2 regions of the Bacillus sp. SSR7 genome follow, and region 2 is predicted to be linked to the other one. Evidence: predicted binding sites of a transcription regulator. Region 2 holds the regulator's gene; the other holds the start of a gene.

Region 1 (9,220 bases), on a different contig from region 2:
TTGAAACAACAGGATTTAATCCATATAATGATAAGATCATTCAAGTGGCAGCAGTGAAATATCGTAATCATGAACTAGTAGATCAATTTGTTTCCTATGTGAATCCGGAGCGTCCAATTCCGGACCGAATAACAAGTTTAACAGGTATTACAAATTATCGTGTTTCGGATGCACCGACGATTGAAGAAGTGTTACCTTTATTTTTAGCATTTTTACATACAAATGTAATTGTCGCTCATAATGCATCTTTTGATATGCGCTTTTTGAAAAGTAATGTGAATATGCTTGGTTTACCGGAACCACAAAATAAAGTGATTGATACTGTGTTTCTAGCAAAGAAATATATGAAGCACGCGCCTAATCATAAACTTGAAACGTTAAAGCGAATGCTTGGAATTCGTTTAAGTTCTCATAATGCATTTGATGATTGTATTACTTGTGCAGCAGTTTATCAAAAATGCGCCTTTATTGAAGAAGAGGCGAAAAGGAAATTAAATACAGAAGTACTTGATGAAACCGCAGTATATGAAGCAGTAAAAGGGATACTTGTACGAAATAAACGTGATATTGAATGGGTACGTTGTATGAATGTGGGAAGCTATTTAGATATAAAAGCGTTTTATCCAGTGATGAGGGTAAAAGTGAAAGGGCGAAAGAAATACGTATTAACAGACATATTAGAAGATGATGTGAAAGAAATATGTACGAGTTTAGTATGTGAACCGGCGTTAAAAAGTGAAGTTGGTAATACGAGAATTATGCTTAATAGCTTAGAGGATGTCCTAAAATTAGAAAGTTATATTTTAGAACAGTATGATTTCATACTGCAAGCGTTGCGTGAATATCAAGAAAGTGAAGTGAATGCAGAAGAGAAATTAAAAGAGTATTTAAACGTTATGGTATAAAAACTCCGTGTGCTATTTTGAAGTGAACCCGAATCGAGGTATAGCAAAAACATCTCCTGAATTCGCATACTAAGTATGTAAATTTGACGGAGGTGTTTTTCAGTTGAAGGGCAGAGTGCATTGCTGAGAAGAAATATTGTGATTGGTTTGATAAGGAAAGCCCCCATCATTTTAGGCATATCTAAAATGATGGGGGCTAATTTGTTTTTTAGTTAGTCACTTATTCAAAGAAAATTTGTTTCGTTACCTTACAAATTTTCTTTGAAAAGTTCTGGTAAAAAGTTACTGAACTCACTCATTTCTTCTACGTTATGTTTATATAAACCACTTAGATTAATAAATGGTGGTAATCCTTTCGGGAAAATGAATGTAGAAGTCATTACTGTACCGTTATCGGATTTTTCATATTGATGTATTACTTGCGAAATTACATCGTCATTATCATCTAAACATGAACCCATTAAAACATGGCTGTAATGTGTACTTATAGGACAATTTTTAGGATCTTCCCATCTAATTCTTAGCGGAAATTCTAGTCCGCCCCCAGCAGATTCAATTGAAGCTGATATCGCTCCTACATGCCCATGTACTTTAGGATCAACTAACCATTTAAAATCAACATGTTCTTCTGGGTGCCATAGTTTATATCGTTCAGAGTTATCAATATTGTCCCACCACCAGTCAATCATTTCTGGTGTTACGTTATTCAATTCATGTTCAACTACTATTGATACTTGGTTTTTCATTTTAGTGCCTCCTATTTTTTAATCAACATAGTGTTGGTTATTTATATTGTTATTATAGTTTGCATATTTCATGTGTTCAATAAACAGAAATAGCCGATCTGTTGTATTTTGAACACTTTATAAAAATATGTCTAAAAAAATTTATGAGGTAAAAATTGGGGGGAGAAGACACTAAGTTACGTATAGCTCGTACTAAAGAAGTAATACGTAATGCACGAACTAAATTAATATATGAAAAAGGAGTGGATTGTATACGATAAAGGATAATACAACTAAAGCCAATTTTAGTCTAGGGACATTTGCTTGGAAGTTAAAATATTTTTCGAATTAAGATATGGATTAATCAAACTTATCGTTATATATAAAGAAGGATACCATTCTGGGAATATGTCAAAAGTACCAAGTGAATTGCAGCGGATGGTTTAGGTGTTTTGATATGTGTCCAGATTTCGTGAGTGTTGCAATTTATTGTACACAGAGTTTTTTAGGAGTACTAAAAAATAAAATTTTCTTGCAAATCTGATTAAAGAGTTTTTGCTTTGCTCATACTATGTATAGTAAGAATGCGAAGGAGAGAGGGTGAACAGCATGAGAAGAAGTCGCCGTAAATCGTTTGACGAGCTTGTGAAAGAAAATAAACAACAATTATTAAGCGATCGCGATGCAATCGATCGCATTGAAGAGCGTATTGAAAAACGTTATGAAATGAAACTTTTTAAGCAAGCTGAATAATTCTTAACACTAGTACGATACTACTGTTAAGGAGGCGATAGTAATGGGTAATCCGAAAAAGAATTCAAAAGACTTTGCACCGAATCATATTGGAACACAATCAAAAAAAGCTGGTGGCAATAAAGGAAAGCAAATGCAAGACCAAACGGGTAAACAACCGATTGTTGATAACGGTTAAAGAAAAGGAGAATATTGTATTCTCCTTTTTTATGTATAAATTTGAGGGAAGATAGGTAACTTAAGATGGTGTGTATATACAATATTAGGAGGGAAGTACATGCCAAATCCAGATAATCGAAGTGATAACGCTGAAAAGTTACAAGAAATGGTGCAAAATACAATTGATAACTTTAATGAAGCAAAAGAAACAGCGGAACTTTCTAATGAAAAAGATCGTTCTGCTATTGAAGCAAAAAATCAAAGACGTTTAGAAAGTATTGACTCATTAAAAAGTGAAATCAAAGATGAATCTTAACAGAATGTACAAAAAGGGCTGACTTTTGTCAGCCCTTTTTCGTAATCGTAAAGTTTTCAACGAGTAAACGCCAATTTTGTGGGAATGGTAAACCGATCTTCCAGTAGCTAATACCGCCAATACCTTGTTCTTTCATTAAATTGAACTTACTTTGAACAGACCGTGAATCTTCAAACCAAACTTCGTGTTGTACACCATTTTCATCGAAATAATTGAAATGAGGAGCCTGAGCTGTGAAATCATAACGGATCGGAACATTGTATTTACGAGCTAGTGCAACAGCTGCGACAGAGCTAATTGCTTTTGCTGGTGGGTTTCCTTGTTTGAACGGAAGTTTCCAATCGAATCCGTATAAATTTTGCCCCATCATAATTTTTTGAGGAGGCATTTGAGATTTTGCGTATTGAAGTACTTCTTTTACAGGACCGATAGGAGAGATTGCCATCGGTGGTCCGCCCTGCCATCCCCAGTCATATGTCATAATGACGACGAAATCAACAATTTGTCCTTGTGCTTTATAATCGTGAGCTTCGAAGAATTTTCCCTTTTGATTGGAACTTGTTTTCGGTACAAGCGTTGTACTTAATGTGTATCCGTTAGGTAAGCGTGTTTTCACATTTCGTAAAAAACGATTATACGCTTCGCGATCTTCGGGTGCAACACTCTCAAAATCAAAATGAATATCTCGCATACCGTACTTCTCAGCAGTTTGCAAAATATTTGTAATAAATTTGTTTTGGATTGTTGCGTCCCGTAAAATAACTGATGTCAGATCGGCACTGAAATTTCCGTTTTCGATGTTCGTAATAACGAGCATAGGGATGGTATTACCTTGCGTTGCAATATTAGCGATTTTAGCTGTTTCAGTTGGTTCTTTTAACGTACCATCTCTTTTTGCCTCGAAGCTGAAGTAAGCTAAGTATGTTAAAAATGGATTAATAGCACGTGTAGCATTAACTAAACTTTCTTTAATGGGTATAGTGGAAGGTTGTAAATAGGCGATGGATTCTACTGCACGTTGCGTCCCTTTCGGTATATATAATTGCTGTCCAACGTGGAGAATGGATTTTAAAGATAAGTTATTCACTTTAGCTAAACTAGCGAGAGGAACGTTATATGTTTGAGAGATTCGATATAAGCTGTCGCCAGGCTGTACATAATAATTATTTCCTTTCGTATTCACAATTAGTGCCTGACCAACAACGAGTGTTTCAGCTGGATTGAGCCCATTGTCTTTTACTATCTCGTCAGGTGTTGACCCATATTTAGATGCCAAGCTATATACGCTATCACCGCTCCGAACCGTTACAATTTGAATCATATGTTTGCTCCTTTCGGGAAAAGATTCACTGTTTTTATTTTATTTTTGATGTCACTGTATTATGATTAAATGTATGCAAGGTAGCAGAAGTGAAAGAAGGCGAATACATATGTTTGTAGCAGAACATGAAGTTGAAATCCGTTATGCGGAAACAGATCAAATGGGTGTTGTTTACCATTCAAACTATTTAGTGTGGCTTGAATTAGGCCGTACAAAACTTATACAAGATTTAGGATTTTCCTATGTTGAAATGGAGAAAGAGGGGATTATTTCTCCTGTGTTAGACTTGCAAATTTCATACCGTAAAGCGATGCGTTACGGTGAAAAAGCAATTGTGAAAACGTGGGTGGACACTGTGAGCCCGCTTCGCGTTGTATATGGATATGAAATTTATAATGGTGAAGGTGATCTTTGTATTACTGCAAGTACGACAAATATTTGCGCGAAAAAAGAAGGATTCAGGCCCGTATCATTTAAAAAGTTCTATCCTGAGTGGTATGCGAAATATGAGGAAATTAAGAAAAAATAAAAAAAGCGTGGCAGATGCCACGTTTTTTATTTTTCATAATTAAATTGCGGGAAATCATCACCGTCGTTAAATGTAACAGATAAATTATGTCCATCGAAGAACCACTCATCATCGCCTTCAATAAAGAAGTTAATACCTTCTTCTTGAGTTTGAACAGCAGGATGTGCAGGATCATCTTTACGAATACCTAAAGAAAGTCCTTTTTGCACAGTACTGCAACCGCCATATTGTACGAAAAGGCGCAGTGTTTCACCCGATTGTAAGTTTAATTCGTTTTTATACCATTGTGCTGCTTCTTTTGTTACGGAAAGATTCATGTATAGTTCCTCCAAATTATGTTGCTTTTTCTTTAGTATAAAAAATAACGCAAAAAGACGCTATTAATATGCTTCACGTTTTCTTTTTGCGTTATGTGGGTTACGATCTTATTTTTGCTTTTTTGAAAAGTTTGCTTTCGGTTCAGTTTTATTTATAATTCGTCCAATATTTGCACGGTGTTTATAAATAACCATACCTGCTAATAAACACATCGCAATAATGAAGATTTTATCCCCGCTAACAATTGATGCGATAACGGCAACGACAGCTGTTACCATAGAAGAAAGTGATACGTATCTTGTTGTAAATAAAAGGCTGAAAAAGACAACAGCTAATATTGCAAAAACAACTGGTGAGTAGCATAATAGCACGCCAGCAGAAGTTGCAACTGCTTTACCACCACGGAATTTCGCGAAAATCGGATACACATGTCCAAGAACAGCTGCTAATCCGAACCATAGTGGATGAACGTCTAACGCGAAAATAATCGGTAGACTCGTTGCTAATGTACCTTTTAAAATGTCAGCAATTGTAACGATAAAACCTGCTTTTTTCCCTAGTGTGCGGAATGTATTTGTTCCGCCTAAATTACCGCTTCCGTGCTCACGAATGTCAATTCCATAACCAATCTTTCCAACGACTAGTGCAAATGGAATCGAGCCAAGTAAGTAGGCAACGATAAATAAAAGATATGTAGTAACCATAAGTTCAGTCTCCTTTATTCAAATGTGTTGATAAAGGGTAAAAAGAGTTTTTCCCGTATATTGTACCATACATTTGTAAAGAGCACATTTCTTTTTTGTAAATGAAAAATTCATTATTTCGTGAAAAAAATTTCACAGTAATGTTACATTTCTCACAGAAACACTAAGACTATATGTAGTAACATTTTAATCAAAAGACAACAACATATTGGTGGAGGGTTATAAATGTTACAAAATAATACACGTGGAGAAGAAGAATTAATGAAAGTGTTTGAGACAATAGTCCACGGCAATGAACAAGATTTAATGCAAGAAAATGCAAATGTAGATGGCCGCTCTCCGATGGGAGTAATGGGAACGTTCGCATCTGAGAGTGCGAAATATTACGCTGTTGAAAATTTATTGTCAGATCAAGTGAAAAAAGCGATAAATGAAAATATATTATATCCACATGATTTAGATTTTTATGCGACAGGAACGACGACTTGTTCACAAATTCCGTTAGCGCAAATGCTTGCGAACGGTTTTCATACCGGACATGGACATATGAGACAACCGCAAGACATTAAAAGTGCATTAGCTCTTTCATCTATTATTTTTCAAGCGAATCAAAATATGCAGCACGGTGGTCAATCGTTTGCACTCTTTGATGTTGATTTAGCTCCATATGTGAGAAAAACAGTAGAGAGACATAAGAAACGATTACAGTCATATCCGCTTACGAAAGAACAAATAGAAGAATTTGCGTGGAAAGAAACAGAAAATGATACGTATCAGGCTTGTGAAGCTTTCATTCATAATTCAAATAGTATGCATAGTAGGGGCGGGGGGCAAGTACCGTTTATTTCTATTAATTATGGAACAGACACATCGAAAGAAGGAAGACTTTTAATTAAACAACTTTTAAAAGCGACACAAGCTGGTCTTGGTAAAGGGGAAACACCAATTTTTCCTATTCAAATTTTTAAAATGAAAAAAGGTGTGAACTTTGTAGAAAGTAATCCGAACTATGATTTATTTGAATTAGCGTTAGAGACAACGGCTGAACGATTATTCCCTAACTTTTCATTTTTAGATGTGCCATTTAATGCTGTGTATTATGATGGAAGACCGGAAAGTGAAGTATGTTACATGGGATGTCGTACTCGTGTTATGTCTAACATACATGGAGAAGAAACGGCGATTGGAAGAGGGAATTTATCCTTTACGTCTATTAACTTAGTGAAATTAGCGCTCATTAGTGGTTCACAAGAAGCGTTTTTTGAAGCGTTAAATTATTACTTAGATGTAGGAATCCAGCAATTATTAGAGAGATTTGAGTATCAATGTACGAAGCGAGCAAGAGATTTTCGATTTTTATATTCACAGGGCGTATGGCGCGGTGGAGAAAAGTTACAGCCTGAAGATTCTGTAGCATCGATTTTAAAGCAAGGGACGTTAAGTCTTGGTTTTATCGGTCTTGCGGAGTGTTTAGTAGCTTTAACAGGAAAGCATCACGGAGAAGATGAAGAATCATGGAAACTCGGATATGAAATTATTTCCTTTATGAGAGATAGAATGGATAAAGCGACAGAAGAACATGAACTGAATTTCTCAGTCATTGCAACTCCTGCAGAAGGGTTATCGGGGAAGTTTGTGAAAAAGGATAGGGAAGAATTTGGCGTGATTAGCGGTATAACGAACCATAATTATTATACGAATTCATTCCATATCCCAGTTTACTATAACATGCAAGCGATAAATAAAATTCGTTTAGAAGGACCTTTCCATGCTCTATGTAACGGGGGGCACATTACGTATATTGAACTAGACGGAGCAGCTATGCATAACAAGAAGGCGTTAAAACAAATTGTGCAAGCGATGGCAGAACATGGCGTTGGATACGGTTCAATTAATCATCCTGTTGACCGTTGTAAGTGCTGCAGTTATCACGGAGTTATCGGAAATGAATGTCCAAGCTGCGGAAATGAAGATGAGGCCAATATAGAAAGAATTCGCCGCATAACAGGTTATCTTGTAGGAGATATGTCGAAGTGGAATAGTGCGAAACGTAGTGAAGAGATGGATCGGGTGAAGCATAAATGAAAGTGATGAACATCATTCATGATAGTGTAGTAGATGGAGAAGGGTTGCGGACAGTCGTGTTTTTTGCGGGCTGTCCGCATCGTTGTTTCGGTTGCCATAATCCGAAATCGTGGAATATTTGTAATGGAACTGAAATGACAGTAGAAGAAATTGTGAAAGAGATTGCAAGTAATCCATTAACTGATGTAACATTTTCAGGTGGGGATCCATTTTTTCAAGCTGCTGAAGTGAAAAAAATAGCAAAAGCTGTGAAGGATTTGAAAAAAAATCTATGGATGTATACAGGTTATACGTTAGAAGAGATACAGAGTTCTCAAAATAATGATATGATAGAGTTGTTACATTATGGGGATGTTTTAGTCGATGGAAGATTTGAAATCGAGAAAAAAGATTTAACACTTCCATTTCGCGGAAGCTCCAATCAACGTATTATTCGATTGAAAGAGTAAAAAGGCGGGATAGATGATATGAATAAAACAGTATTACTTGTTGAAGATGAAAGAAGATTACGTGAAATTGTTAGTGATTATTTTCGTAACGAAGGCTTTGAAGTGATCGAAGCAGAAGACGGAAAAAAAGCGCTAGAATTATTTGCAGAGCATGAAATTGATTTAATTATGTTAGATATTATGTTACCAGAAATAGATGGATGGTCTGTTTGTAGACGAATTAGAAAAGAATCAGCAGTACCAATTATTATGCTAACAGCACGTTCGGATGAGGATGATACATTACTAGGGTTCGAATTAGGTGCAGATGAGTATGTAACAAAACCTTTTAGCCCGAAAGTATTAGTAGCTCGTGCGAAGACGTTATTGAAACGTGCGGATGGCGTGGTAGGAGTAGCAGAAGAAAATGCTATGTCTTTAGCTGGAATAGAAGTGAATCGTCTATCTAGAACCGTTTTAGTAGATGGAGAAGAAATTATATTAACACATAAAGAATTTGAACTTCTCGTTTATTTAATGGAGAACAAAGGAATTGTGTTATCACGTCAACATTTATTAGATCAGTTATGGGGATATGATTATTACGGTGATGACCGAACGGTTGATACTCATATTAAAAAACTACGAAATAAGCTAGGAGATAAAGCGAAGCATATTGGTACTGTTATTCGAGTAGGTTATAAGTTTGAAGAATAATCGTAACGGATTGTGTACTTTAGCCTAGGGAAATGTCGATTTTTATATCCTCTTTGGCAGGCAGAATGTACAAAAAATACATTTCTTGTCTACAATGTTAGATAAGAGTATTTTTTTAATTGGATTTCACGATGAGTTCACAAGAAGGACACAAAACGTGACTATACTGAAAATACGAATTCACCAGAGAGGGGAAGTAAACATGGGATATTACGACGGACCAAATTTAAATGAAGAGCATAGTGAAACGAGAGAAGTGA
Region 2 (9,220 bases):
GATTATGTACGCGGCAGATTATTCACAAATTGAACTTCGTGTATTAGCTCATATTGCAAATGATAAAGGGCTAGTCGACGCGTTCCAACATGATATGGATATTCATACGAAAACAGCTATGGATGTATTTGGTGTTGAAAAAGATGAAGTAACTTCAAATATGAGACGACAAGCGAAAGCAGTTAACTTCGGAATTGTGTATGGTATTAGTGATTATGGTCTTTCACAAAACTTAGGAATTACAAGAAAAGCAGCAGCGGAATTTATTGAAAAGTATTTAGAAAGTTTCCCTGGTGTACAAGAATACATGGATGACATCGTAAAAGATGCGAAACAAAAAGGATATGTGGCTACATTATTAAATCGACGCCGTTACATTCCGGAAATTACGAGTCGTAATTTCAACTTGCGTAGCTTTGCTGAGCGTACAGCTATGAATACACCAATTCAAGGTACTGCAGCAGATATTATTAAAAAAGCGATGATTATTATGGCAGATCGTTTAGAAGAAGAAGGATTACAAGCGCGTCTTCTATTGCAAGTACACGATGAATTAATATTTGAAGCACCAAAAGAAGAAATTGAAAAATTAGAGAAGCTTGTACCAGAAGTAATGGAGCATGCAATTGAACTTGCAGTTCCGCTGAAAGTTGATTATTCTTACGGTCCAACTTGGTACGACGCAAAATAAGGAAGTGATGAAATGCCTGAATTACCAGAGGTTGAAAACGTCAGACGGACACTTGAAAATCTTGTAACAGGAAAAACAATTGAAGATGTCATTGTTACCTATCCCAAAATAGTAAAACGTCCAGATGATGCAGAAATCTTTAAAGAAGTGCTAAAAGGCGAGACGATTGAAAATATAAAGCGAAGAGGAAAGTTTTTGCTTTTATATGTAACGAATTATGTCATTGTTTCACATTTGCGTATGGAAGGAAAGTTTTTACTGCATCAAGAGGGTGAACCAATTGATAAGCATACGCACGTCCGTTTCTTGTTTACAGATGGAACTGAATTACATTATAAAGATGTGAGAAAGTTTGGTACGATGCATCTCTTTAAGAAAGGTGAAGAGTTGAATCAAATGCCTCTTGCTGACTTAGGTCCGGAGCCATTTGATGCTGAATTGACACCACAGTATTTACAAGAGAGATTGCAAAAGACAAATCGTAAAATAAAAGTTGTATTATTAGACCAGCGTCTTTTAGTAGGACTTGGAAATATATATGTAGATGAAGTTTTATTCCGTTCTCAAATTCATCCAGAACGAGAAGCGTCGTCTTTAACAGCAGAAGAAATTGAGCGAATTTATGAGGCGACTGTTACAACGTTAGGCGAAGCAGTGAAGCGTGGCGGAAGTACAATTCGAACGTATATCAACTCACAAGGGCAAATTGGCTCATTCCAAGAACTTCTAAATGTATATGGAAAAAAAGGAGAACCGTGTGTGACTTGCGGTACGATATTAGAAAAAACAGTTGTTGGCGGAAGAGGAACGCATTACTGCCCAATTTGTCAGCCAAGAATATAGAAAAGAGATAACATCGGATAGGCATTTGTCATATACATACAGCAGAGCTATGTATAAGGGAGGAGCTTACCGATGTACCTTTATTTATCTCTTATTTTATTAGCTTTTACATTAAGCTTAGATAGCTGTAGTGTAGGGCTAACCTATGGTTTAAGAAGCGTAAGAATTCCACTAAGATCAATTGTAATTATCGGAATGTGTTCAGCGGCTGTTATGCTTGTTTCAATGGGAATTGGACATATGATCGCGAAAGTATTTTCACCTGTTATCGCAACGCGTATCGGTGGGCTTGTTCTTATTGGAATAGGAATTTGGGTATTATACCAATTTTTTCGAAGTGAGAAAAAAGAAGAACCGAAGCAAGAGGAGAAGGTATGGAAGTTAGAGATTGCCTCGCTTGGGTTAGTCATTCAAATTTTACGGAAACCGACTGTAGCAGATTTCGATAAATCAGGCACCATTTCTGCAGGAGAAGCATTGCTTCTTGGTATCGCTCTTTCTGTAGATTCATTCGGTGCTGGAATAGGTGCATCTTTATTAGGGTATACACCCGCTATGATGGCGATATTAGTTGCAGTGATGAGTTCTTTATTTTTATTTATTGGAATGAAACTTGGAACGGTTTTATCAAATATGAAATGGCTGCAAAAATTTACATTCCTGCCTGGAGTATTACTCATTATTATTGGAATTTGGAAAATGTAAGTACGGGCGTGGAACATTAGTTTCGCGCCTTTTATTATGAGGAGGGTTATGATGACAGTAGTAATTGGATTAACGGGAGGTATTGCAAGCGGAAAAAGTACAGTATCTCAAATGTTTCGCGAGCTAAATATACCAGTTATTGATGCAGATATTATTGCGCGAGAAGTTGTAGAACGAGGAAAGCCAGCATATAACAAAATTGTAGAAGTATTTGGAACGGAAGTATTACAAGAAGATGGAAAACTGGATCGGCCGAAATTAGGAAGTGTCGTTTTCTATAATGAAGAGAAACGATTGCAGTTAAACAAAATTGTTCATCCTGCAGTGCGTGAGGAAATGAATAGGCAAAAGGAAATGTACATAAAAGAAGGTGCGCAAGCGGTTGTGTTAGATATTCCTCTCTTATTTGAAAGTAAATTAACAAGTCTCGTTGACCGCGTTTTAGTTGTAGCAGTTAAGCCGCATACGCAATTAGAACGTTTAATGAAGCGAAATAATTTTTCGGAAGAAGAAGCAACAGCTCGTATTCAATCTCAAATGCCGTTAGAAGAAAAAGTGAAAAATGCAGATGAAGTGATAAATAATGATGGCACAATTATGGGAACGAAAACACAATTACAGGTGATTTTAAAGAATTGGAACATTATTGATTAAAAAATTGTGAAATTAATGAAAATGCTTAGTGACATATCCCCTTTTTGTGTTATACTATTATTGGGATTGGAGATAAATAGTATAACGCATTCAAGGGGGATAACATATTATGACTCGTGTGGCAATTAATGGATTTGGACGTATTGGGAGAATGGTATTTCGTCAGGCAATAAAAGAAAGCGCATTCGAAATTGTAGCAATCAATGCAAGCTATCCATCTGAAACGTTAGCACATTTAATTAAATATGATACAGTTCACGGCAAGTTTGACGGAACAGTAGAAGCATTTGAAGATCACTTATTAGTTGATGGGAAAATGATTCGCCTTTTAAACAATCGCGATCCAAAGGAATTGCCTTGGACAGATTTAGGTGTTGAAGTTGTAATTGAAGCAACTGGTAAATTCAATTCAAAAGAAAAAGCAATTCTTCACGTTGAAGCTGGAGCGAAAAAAGTTATTTTAACGGCGCCTGGTAAAAATGAAGATGTAACAATTGTAGTAGGTGTGAACGAAGACCAATTAGATATTACAAAGCATACTGTTATTTCAAATGCATCTTGTACAACAAACTGTTTAGCACCTGTTGTGAAGGTGTTAGATGAGCAGTTTGGAATTGAAAACGGTTTAATGACGACAGTTCACGCTTATACAAATGACCAAAAAAATATTGATAACCCACATAAAGATTTAAGAAGAGCACGTGCTTGCGGACAATCAATTATTCCGACAACGACAGGTGCTGCGAAAGCGCTAGCAAAAGTTCTTCCACATTTAAATGGAAAACTTCATGGTATGGCACTTCGTGTACCAACACCAAACGTGTCTCTTGTTGACTTAGTAGTAGATGTAAAACGCGATGTAACAGTTGAAGCTATTAACGACGCATTCAAAACTGTTGCAAACGGTGCGTTAAAAGGCATTGTAGAATTCAGCGAAGAGCCTTTGGTATCTATTGACTTTAATACAAATACACACTCAGCTATTATTGATGGTTTATCTACAATGGTAATGGGTGATCGTAAAGTGAAAGTACTTGCTTGGTATGATAACGAGTGGGGCTACTCTCGTCGTGTTGTAGATCTTGTAACGTTAGTTGTGGATGAATTAGCGAAACAAGAAAATATGCAGCATATTTAATTGAATAAGGAGAGGGCAAGTGAATATTTGCCCTCTTTTTTTTATTTTTTTCTGAAAAGGAAAAAAATTATATAAGTATATTTTTAGAAGTGGACATACCACGAAACGTTGGGGTTACTGTATTCGTGAATCATTTATTTTTTTTAGGGAAAAGTAAAGAGGAAAATATGACAGAAAATCGAAAAAACTGTTGTTGCAAAATGAAAATAAACAAAGTATACTAACACTCGTAAACTTAAGAGCTGAGGTACGTAGTCACTACTTAAAGGGTTAGGACCTCTCTGGACTAACTTTCCCCCGTGGTAGTGGAGCAAGCCAAATTGCAAATTAGTTTTCAATTCGAACAGTTAGAATAAATTTACAAGGGGGAACTGTAGAATGGATACTATGGATACGATGGGTCGTCACGTGATCGCTGAACTTTGGGATTGCGATTTCGACAAGCTTAATGACATGCCGTATATTGAACAATTATTTGTGGATGCAGCACTAAGAGCTGGTGCTGAAGTGCGTGAGGTTGCTTTCCATAAATTTGCACCACAAGGTGTAAGTGGAGTAGTAATTATCTCGGAATCACATTTAACAATTCATAGCTTTCCGGAGCACGGTTACGCAAGTATTGATGTTTATACTTGTGGGGATCGTATTGATCCAAATGTTGCTGCAGAATATATTGCAGAAGGTTTAAACGCGAAAACGCGTGAGAGCATCGAGCTTCCTCGAGGCACTGGTAGCTTCGAAATTAAGCAGAGAGAAACAAAAGCTCTTTAAAAAAGAACATAATTGATTTAAAATGTAAAGAGGTGTATAATGCACCTCTTTTTTAGTTTATAAAAAAGGAAAAATATGATGTGCTCGTTAGTTGAATAAATGGAGCTCTTACGAATAAGTTAATGCTCTATCTACCATCTTATTTTTGGAACCGAGATGATAACATAATGTGTTTAAACTTAAAGTGGTAAGAGAGTTAGAATGAGTTATATAATAATGTATATATATTGTCAGATGAAGTAAGTAGAGAAAAATAAAGAATATAGTGTAAAGGAGTGAATATATTGCGTTGTCCATCCTGTTCTCATAATGGTACAAGAGTGTTAGATTCGCGTCCGGTAGACGAGGGGCGCTCTATTCGAAGAAGGAGAGAGTGTGAAAGCTGTTTAAGCCGCTTTACGACATTTGAAAGAGTGGAAGAGTCACCTCTTATCGTTGTAAAAAAAGAAGGAACAAGAGAAGAGTTTAATAAAGAAAAGATTTTACGTGGCTTAATTAAAGCGTGCGAAAAAAGACCAGTATCTTTAAGACAATTAGAAGAAGTAACTCAAAGTGTGGAACGTGAACTTCGTAATTTAGGTATATCAGAAGTGAAGAGTGATATGATTGGTGAAATTGTTATGGAAGAACTACGTGATATCGATGATGTTGCCTACGTGCGTTTTGCTTCTGTATATCGCCAATTTAAAGATTTAAATGTATTTATTGAAGAATTAAAAGATATACTGCAAAAAGAAAGAGAGTAGAATCTGCATTGTATTCTCTTTACATACCGTAAATAATGAGATAAGAGAGCTAGAAGCGAAAGCTAATAGCTCTTTTTCGCTAATAAATTATATAGTGAAGATTGGATGAGAGAAAGGAAAAGCAAGAATGGAAAAACAGTCATGGATGGAGCTATTGCCGATTGATCGTTATAAAGTAAGTGCGAAAGGGTTACTGCATAATTACGACCGAAAAGTGTTAACGATGTTATATCAGCCGTTAATAGGTAGTAGAGCTTTTAGCTTGTACATGACGCTATGGGGAGAGTTAGAGCAAGATCGTGTGTTTGGAAAAGAGAATACGCATCATTCCCTTATGGTGACCATGCAAATGCAACTTCCCGAAGTGTATGAGGAACGAGTAAAGTTAGAGGCAATTGGGCTTTTGAAAGTATATATTAAGAAAGAAAAAGATATTCGAATGTTTATATATGAGCTGCAACCACCTTTATCCCCGAAGCAGTTTTTTGATGATATTGTTTTAAGTATCTTTTTATACAATCGACTGAGTCGGACAAAATATAATCAAGTAAAACAATATTTCTTAGAAGAAGAATTTGATTTTGTATCGTATGAAAATGTTACACGTTCTTTTAATGATGTATTTGGTTCGTTTAATCCAGGACAGCTTGAGCATGCGCAAGAAGATCTTCGTATTCCAAAAGCGACAGCTATGCCAAGTAATGAAAAGGGAGATGCTCCAAAAGTTTGGAATGATTTCTTTGATTTCTCCTTATTTGTAGACGGCTTGTCCGCTCTTGTTCCTAAAAAGGCGATTACAGATCAAGTGCGAGAATGTGTCATTACACTTGCTTACGTGTATGATGTAGATGTGTTATCGATGCAAAATATCGTTCTTGGTGCGGTGACAGAGATGCAGACAATTGATATTGAAAGGCTTAGAAAAGGAGCACGTGATTGGTATCAGTTCGAAAACGGTCAAGCGTTACCTGTATTAAGTGAAAGAGTACAGCCTCACGCTGCACGTATGATGAAAGAAAAAGAGCCTACATCCCAAGAAGAGATGTTAATCAAACAGTTAGAGGAAATCTCACCAAAGCAACTATTGAAAGAAATCTCTGGCGGTGCAGAGGCAACGAAGGCTGACTTGCAAATTGTTGAAGATGTAATGATGAATCAAAAGTTAACACCAGGTGTTGTGAATGTACTTATTTATTACGTTATGCTACGCTCAGATATGAAACTTGCGAAAACGTATGTGGAGAAGATTGCTGGACATTGGGCACGTAAAAAGGTCGGTACAGTTGCTGAAGCGATGGCATTAGCGAAAGAAGAAAATCGTCAATATCAAGAATGGGCTGAGACGAAGAAGAAAGGTCGTACATCCAAGAAAACAGTACGAAAAGAAATGGTACCAGATTGGCTGAAAGAAGAGCCGAAAGAACAAGAGAAAGAAACTGTGAAAAAAGATGTAAGTGCTGAAAAAGGTGCAAGTACGTTAGAGGACGAACGAAAACGATTAGAAGAAGTGTTAAAAAAATATAAGCGTGATTAATAGAAGAGAATGAACGCTCTTTGAGGTGAGAAAATGGAGCATATTCAAAATTCATTTGCAAAGTTAATGGAAAATGAAAATTTTAAAAATAGATATGAAGTATTAAAGGCGGAAGTAATGGCACATCCGCGTGTGAAAGAATTTATAGACGAACATAAAGGGGAAGTAACAACGTCTATGATTGAGCGTAGTCTTGTGAAATTATACGAATATATTGGACAAAGTGTAGGTTGCGCGGATTGTCCGGATCTAGGTTCGTGTAAAAACATGCTGCAAGGATATGAGCCAAAGCTCGTTATCCAAGGGAAGATGATTGATATTCAATATGATCGTTGCGTTAGAAAAGTAGCATATGACGAGAGGAAGAAATATGAAAAGCTCGTTCAAAGTGTATATATGCCAACTGATATTTTACAAGCAACGATGGAAAACTTAGACCCTTCAGATTTAGATGCGCGTATTGATGCAATTGGTGCAGCTAATGAGTTTTTAAGTACATATGAACCTGGTAAAAAAGTACAAGGTTTATATTTGTACGGTAAATTTGGTGTAGGGAAAACGTATTTGTTAGGAGCAATTGCGAATGAGCTTGCTCGAAAGAAAATAAGTTCGATGCTTGTATACTTCCCTGAATTTCTACGTGAAATTAAAAGTTCGATTCAAGATAATTCAATTGGGGAAAAGATTGATGCAGTGAAACGCGTACAAGTTTTAATGTTAGATGATATTGGAGCAGAAGCGATGTCAAGCTTTGTGCGTGATGATGTACTCGGTGCAATTTTGCAATTCCGTATGTTAGAAAACTTACCGACGTTCTTTACGTCTAACTTTGATTTTAAACAGCTAGAACATCATTTAACATATACGCAGCGCGGTGAAGCGGAAGAAATGAAAGCAGCTCGTATTATGGAGCGAATTAAATATTTAGCGAAACCAATTCCAATTGGCGGGAAAAACCGTCGTCATAAGTAAAGAGTAAGCTGAGAAGCTTGCTCTTTTTTTCGTAGTTAAACGCTTTTTAAAGTAGTCGAATGATAAAATGAAAAGTTCTTATTGAAAATTCCTAGTAGCTTGTATCATTTTTTTCTCCCTCCCTTAATATATATAAAATTAGCAAGCCATATCGAGTGGATTTTCTAACGATAGGAAATGTAATTCTACTAAGAGTGAACTTTCACGCGGGACGGACTCTTATAGGATTTGTAACGTATAGATACAGTCCTTTAGAGCAGGGATAAAAGGGGGGACAAAAGTGATTGAAATTTGCTTCGAAGAAAAAAATGATGCTATGCATGTATATAGACAACTACTGAAAAGAGCGGAACTGTTATATAAGGAAACGAGTGTGTATTTACAGGAACAAAAAGTGGTGATTCACATACCAGTATGTGAATCAAATTATATTGAAAAGATTTTATTGCCAGTAATGGTATATTTCATTGTGAATGTGAAACAAAATGAGTGGATATATACAATCTTAAAAGAGAAGTTTTTTTATGAAGAAGAGGAAGAGTGTCATCAGATATTGCATATGGCACAAGAGATTTTAAAAGGAAGAAGAAAAGGAATTGCTCGTGAATTAACACGTCACACATTTGAATCATATATTAAATCCTCTTTAAATAACTGGCTTTGTGATCCACTTTCATTCTCGTTTTCATCATATGTTCGTTTTCGTCTTCGTACATATAGGGAAATGGTAGCTAAGCTTGCTGAAGTGGCGATTGATGAGTATAAGTTAGAACAAGAATATCAAATGTTTATTGAGACACTCCGGCAACAAGTTCGTAGCCGGAAATCACGTTTGTCATGTGTCCATCTTATTTTTGATGAAAGTTTTATTTTCTATGATGATAAAGGTAGACGTTTAAAACAAGAGAAATTGGTTCAATATATAGATGAAGACTTATTAAAACAAAAGGATGTATATATTGATACGAAAGTAATTGCACCACTTCTTTCTATTTCGCCGAAAAAAATTTATTTATATACGAAAGAACAAGATCATAATATGATTATTACTTTGCGAAATGTATTTCAAGAACGGGTACAATTACATGGATTACATGAGTTTGAGCGCAATGTGAAAAATTTAAAAAATAAAGGTAACGCCCTTGATTTTCTAAGTTTTTGAGCAT

The links. The regulator NrdR, encoded in region 2, represses ribonucleotide reductase genes. The targets are predictions, from matches to a motif close to AACACNATATATNGTGTT.
Region 1: AC0NJG_RS11930 (anaerobic ribonucleoside triphosphate reductase) is a predicted target of NrdR. The motif match lies at 5,896-5,913, and genes of this name have one in related genera.

What each region holds. Positions count from the first base shown of each region.
Region 1 covers NZ_JBVVXV010000005.1:92,274-101,493, forward strand. Annotated here, with positions in the region: gene AC0NJG_RS11885 (3'-5' exonuclease) at 1-905, shown strand, start outside; gene AC0NJG_RS11890 (DAPG hydrolase family protein) at 1,154-1,651, opposite strand; gene AC0NJG_RS11895 (FbpB family small basic protein) at 2,240-2,383, shown strand; gene sspN (acid-soluble spore protein SspN) at 2,427-2,561, shown strand; gene tlp (small acid-soluble spore protein Tlp) at 2,661-2,858, shown strand; gene AC0NJG_RS11910 (glycoside hydrolase family 18 protein) at 2,887-4,179, opposite strand; gene AC0NJG_RS11915 (acyl-CoA thioesterase) at 4,289-4,708, shown strand; gene AC0NJG_RS11920 (HesB/YadR/YfhF family protein) at 4,735-5,025, opposite strand; gene plsY (glycerol-3-phosphate 1-O-acyltransferase PlsY) at 5,134-5,730, opposite strand; gene AC0NJG_RS11930 (anaerobic ribonucleoside triphosphate reductase) at 5,956-7,815, shown strand; gene nrdG (anaerobic ribonucleoside-triphosphate reductase activating protein) at 7,812-8,264, shown strand; gene AC0NJG_RS11940 (response regulator transcription factor) at 8,283-8,960, shown strand; gene AC0NJG_RS11945 (S1C family serine protease) at 9,163-9,220, shown strand, end outside.
Region 2 covers NZ_JBVVXV010000017.1:32,785-42,004, reverse strand. Annotated here, with positions in the region: gene polA (DNA polymerase I) at 1-691, shown strand, start outside; gene mutM (DNA-formamidopyrimidine glycosylase) at 704-1,534, shown strand; gene ytaF (sporulation membrane protein YtaF) at 1,607-2,239, shown strand; gene coaE (dephospho-CoA kinase) at 2,291-2,893, shown strand; gene AC0NJG_RS23465 (glyceraldehyde-3-phosphate dehydrogenase) at 3,003-4,031, shown strand; gene speD (adenosylmethionine decarboxylase) at 4,419-4,802, shown strand; gene nrdR (transcriptional regulator NrdR) at 5,087-5,548, shown strand; gene AC0NJG_RS23450 (replication initiation and membrane attachment family protein) at 5,676-7,082, shown strand; gene dnaI (primosomal protein DnaI) at 7,116-8,054, shown strand; gene ytxC (putative sporulation protein YtxC) at 8,335-9,216, shown strand.